Regions from separate parts of the Rhizobacter sp. P5_C2 genome, predicted to be linked through region 2. Evidence: riboswitches for the same ligand, from Rfam matches in the RefSeq annotation. Region 2 holds a riboswitch; the other holds the start of a gene.
The links. Region 2 has a riboswitch for S-adenosylhomocysteine ahead of ahcY (adenosylhomocysteinase). Riboswitches for the same ligand answer to the same signal wherever they lie in the genome.
Positions count from the first base shown of each region.

Region 1 (2,455 bases), on a different contig from region 2:
GCAACTCCATCACGACGCTGCGCCATCAACTCAGCTACATGCTGATCGCCCGCCTCGGGCAGTGCCCCTGCTGCGGAAGGGCACGAGAAAAACTACTCTTGTGACACAGTAAGACTAGGACGCCACACGTCAATTGCCGAATCACCCTGACGTGCCCGCGTCGGTGTCGCGCTTGATCGCGAGGCCCATCTCGCCGCTGGCCAGCCGCACGTAGCTGCCCGGCGGGATCAGCATGTGGCCCTTCTCGTCGCGCACGGACACCAAGCGAACCCAAGAGTCTCCGCGGGCATCTGAACGGCGGCCAACTTGAGTTGGTGCCTGCTTCGATCCGGAGGCCTTTCACGTCCTACTTGCTGCCCGAGCGCAGCGCGCGTTCCCCGATCAGGATCTCGACGCGCCGGTTCGCCGCGCGGCCGGCCTCGTCGTCATTGCTGCCCACCGGGTCGCGCGAGCCGCGCCCGGCCACGCCGATCTTGACCGGCGACAACCCGCGCGCCACCAGCCAGTCGCGTGCACTGGCCGCGCGGTCCAGCGACAACGCGTCGTTGCCGGCCGCCGAGCCCTTGCTGTCGGTGTGGCCGACGATGCGCAGCTCCAGCTGCGGCTGGCTGCGCAGCACCGCCGCCACCTTGTCGAGCAGCCCGCTGGCCGCCGGCTTCAGCGCCGAGCGGTTCGGCTCGAAGGCCACGTCGCCCGGCAGCGTGAGCCACAGGCGTTCGTCGGTCGTGCGCGCCAGCACCATCGGCGTGCCGCCGAGGCTGGAGGCGAGCTGCCGCTCGACGGCCTCCATCTGCGGTGACCAGCTGCGCGCGGCACCGGAGGCCGCCTGGTCGTAGACCGGGCCGGGCGCGGAACCTGGCACCGAGGGCCCGGGCGCCGGCAGTGGCCTGACCGGCGGCGCGCCGCAGGCGACCAGCAGGGCGGCCGCAACGAGGGCCGGGAATGCGAGAGCGAAGAATCGTGTGTTGTTGTTCACGGCAGAAAGAAGTCCAGTCGTGGGAGCCCGGATTGGACACGCTCCGTGCACCACGACCGCATCAGGGCTTTGCCAAGTTGTAACCAAGGCATTCCTGGGGACAGGCCGCATAAAATGCGCCCCTCCAAGGAGCGTTGCGACGGTGGCCGATCGGCTGCTGCCAGGCTTGGACGCTTGCAACCACGCTCACCCCCGCATGATGATCCACGCATGCGCCCCGGGTGAGCTCCGGGGCGGTGCCAGCCGACCCGCCATGACCGCCTCCTCTTCGTCGACCTCAGCCACCGTCCACGCCGCCCCCGCCGTTCCGCCGATGAAGCTGTCGGGGCTGGAACCGGTGCTCATCGGCGACGGCAGCCTGTTCGTCAACATCGGCGAGCGCACCAACGTCACCGGCTCGAAGGCCTTCGCGCGGATGATCCTGAACGGCGAGTTCGAGCAGGCGCTCAGCGTGGCGCGCCAGCAGGTCGAGAACGGCGCCCAGGTGATCGACGTCAACATGGACGAGGCCATGCTCGACAGCAAGGCCGCGATGGTGCGCTTCCTGCACCTGATCGCCAGCGAGCCCGAGATCGCGCGCGTGCCGATCATGATCGACAGCTCGAAGTGGGAGGTCATCGAGGCCGGCCTGAAGTGCATCCAGGGCAAGGGCATCGTCAACTCGATCTCGATGAAGGAGGGCGTCGAGCCCTTCATCCACCAGGCGAAGCTGGTGCGCCGCTACGGCGCCGCCGCGGTGGTGATGGCCTTCGACGAGAAAGGCCAGGCCGACACCTTCGAGCGCAAGGTCGAGATCTGCGAGCGGGCCTACCGCATGCTGGTCGACGAGGTCGGCTTCCCGCCGGAAGACATCATCTTCGACCCGAACATCTTCGCGATCGCGACCGGCATCGAGGAGCACGACAACTACGCGGTCGACTTCATCAACGCGACGCGCTGGATCAAGCAGAACCTGCCCGGCGCCAAGGTCTCGGGCGGCGTGTCGAACGTGAGCTTCAGCTTCCGCGGCAACGACCCGATGCGCGAGGCCATCCACACGGTGTTCCTGTACCACGCGATCCAGGCCGGCATGGACATGGGCATCGTCAACGCCGGCATGGTCGGCGTGTACGACGACCTCGATCCGGTGCTGCGCGAGCGCGTCGAGGACGTGGTGCTGAACCGCCAGCCGGTCTACAAGCCGGGCGAGGCGATGCTGACGCCGGGCGAGCGGCTGATCGAGATCGCCGAGACCGCGAAGGGCGCCGCGAAGGACGACAGCGCCCGGCTCGCATGGCGTGCCAAGCCGGTGCGCGAGCGCCTGAGCCATGCGCTGGTGCACGGCATCAACGACTTCATCACCGAAGACACCGAAGAGGTCTACCAGCAGATCAAGGCCGGCGGCGGCCGCCCGCTGCACGTGATCGAAGGCCCGCTGATGGACGGCATGAACGTCGTCGGCGACCTGTTCGGCCAAGGCAAGATGTTCCTGCCGCAGGT
Region 1 is NZ_JBFULV010000172.1:5,240-7,694, reverse strand. It holds partial or broken gene ACXJLU_RS31895 (IS701 family transposase) at 1-112, shown strand, start outside; gene ACXJLU_RS31890 (OmpA family protein) at 347-976, opposite strand; S-adenosyl-L-homocysteine riboswitch at 1,097-1,171, shown strand; gene metH (methionine synthase) at 1,230-2,455, shown strand, end outside.
Region 1: it holds a riboswitch for S-adenosylhomocysteine, as region 2 does, so the genes downstream of both, metH (methionine synthase) here and ahcY (adenosylhomocysteinase) in region 2, are expected to answer to the same signal.

Region 2 (2,455 bases):
GTTCACGAGGCGGCCCTTGGCCAGCAGGATGATGCGTTTTCCGTCCGGGAAGATCACGTGATCGACCTGCGGCTTGATCTCTTCCCATTCGTACTTCTCGATCGCCGCGATGTCGATCTCGTTGTCGAAGTGGCCGATGTTGCAGACGATCGCCTGGTCCTTCATCGCGAGCATGTGCTCGTGGCGGATCACGCCCTTGTTGCCGGTGGTCGTCACGAAGATGTCGGCCTTGTCGGCGGCGTACTCCATCGTCACGACCTTGTAGCCTTCCATCGCGGCCTGCAGCGCATTGATGGGGTCGATCTCGGTCACCCACACCTGGGCGCTGAGCGCGCGCAGGGCCTGGGCCGAGCCCTTGCCCACGTCGCCGTAGCCGGCCACGCAGGCCACCTTGCCGGCGATCATCACGTCGGTCGCGCGCTTGATGCCATCGACCAGCGATTCGCGGCAGCCGTACAGGTTGTCGAACTTGCTCTTCGTGACCGAGTCGTTCACGTTGATCGKGCGGAACAGCAGCGTGCCCTTCGCGCTCATTTCCTTCAGGCGGTGCACGCCGGTGGTGGTCTCTTCGGTCACGCCCTGGATCTGCGCGCTCTTGCGGGTGTACCAGGTCGGGTCCTGCGCGAGCTTGGCCTTGATGCTCGCGAACAGGCAGGTCTCTTCTTCGCTGCCGGGCTTGTCCAGCACGCTGATGTCCTTCTCGGCGCGCTGGCCCAGGTGCATCAGCAGCGTCGCGTCGCCGCCGTCGTCGAGGATCATGTTCGGGCCTTCGCCTTCGGAACCCTTAGTGCCGAAGTCGAAGATGCGGTGGGTGTAATCCCAGTAGTCGGTCAGGTTCTCGCCCTTGTAGGCGAAGACGGGGGTGCCCTTCTCGACCAGCGCGGCAGCAGCGTGGTCTTGCGTCGAGAAGATGTTGCACGAGGCCCAGCGCACCTGGGCGCCGAGGGCCTGCAGCGTCTCGACCAGCACGGCGGTCTGGATCGTCATGTGCAGCGAGCCGGTGACGCGCGCGCCCTTCAGCGGCTGTGTCTTCGCGAATTCTTCGCGAATGGACATCAGGCCGGGCATCTCGGTCTCGGCGATGCGGATCTCCTTGCGGCCCCAGGCGGCAAGCGAGATGTCGGCGATGGCGTGGTCTTGGGAAGGCTTGAGGACAGCGTTCATGTCGGGCTCCGTTGATAAGGACCCCGCACGCGCAACGACGTTGGAAGCTCAGAAACCCGGTTCAGGACCGCGGTTCACAAACTCACCCACGAAGGACGATCGTGCGGGTGAGCGCGGTTGCAATTGGATTCCCGAGCCTGGGGCGGCTGTCGTGGCGACAGGCGGCCTTGCAACGCTCCTCGGAAAGTGCAGGGATTGTAGTCGCCGGATCGGGCCGATTCCAGCCCATTGCGTGCGTTGTGGCGTGCGTTATGCCCGCGGGTCGTGCAAGACTGCGGGGCATGCCTGACGCCACACCCCGGCCTCGCCCCCTTTCAGAACTGAGCCCCGAGCTGGCCCGCAGCGTGCGCGGCGTGCTGACCGACATCGACGACACGCTGACGCGCGACGGCGCGATCGAGCCGGCGGCGCTGGCGGCCCTGCAGGCGCTGCGCGACGCCGGCATCCCGGTCATCGCGATCACCGGCCGGCCGATGGGCTGGAGCGAGCCGTTCGCGCGCGACTGGCCGATCGACGCGATCGTCGCGGAGAACGGCGCGGTCGCGTTGTTCCGCGATGCGGCCGGGCAGCTGCAGGTCGAGTACGCACAGGACGAAGCGACGCGCACCCACAACGCGATGCGATTGCGTCAGACCGCACGGCGCGTGCTGGACGAGGTGCCCGGCGCCACGCTCGCGCAAGACAGCGCCGGCCGCGTCACCGACATCGCGATCGACCACAGCGAGTTCGCGCACCTGACGCCGCCGCAGATCGACGCGGTGCTGCAGGTGATGCGCAGCGAAGGCATGAACGCGACCGTCAGCTCGATCCACATCAACGGCTGGTACGGCGAGCACGACAAGCTGAGCGGTGCGCGCTGGATCGTGCAGCGTTTGCTCGGGCGCTCGCTCGATGACGAGACCGCGGCCTGGGCGTACGTCGGCGATTCGACGAACGACCAGACGATGTTCGGGCACTTCCCGGTCAGCGTGGGGGTCGCGAACCTGATGCAGTTCGCGGATCGGCTGCACACGTGGCCGGCGTACCTGGCTCAAGGCGAGCGCGGACGAGGGTTCGCTGAAGTGGCCGGGGCGCTGCGCGCGGCTCGCACCGCCGACAAGCGCCCCAGAGCTGTCAGCCCAGCCGGGCTGCCCGCTGCCCCGCCTGCCGCGTCAGCATCCACCCCGGGTACTCCGCCGGCAACGCGCTGACCTTGTCCAGCGCCGCGAGCTCATCGGCATTCAACGTCAATGCCGTCGCCGCGATGTTGTCGTCCAGTTGCTCGACCCGCTTGGCGCCGATGATCACGCTG
Region 2 is NZ_JBFULV010000077.1:24,566-27,020, forward strand. It holds gene ahcY (adenosylhomocysteinase) at 1-1,164, opposite strand, end outside; S-adenosyl-L-homocysteine riboswitch at 1,267-1,351, opposite strand; gene ACXJLU_RS24025 (HAD-IIB family hydrolase) at 1,446-2,354, shown strand; gene ACXJLU_RS24030 (aldo/keto reductase) at 2,278-2,455, opposite strand, start outside.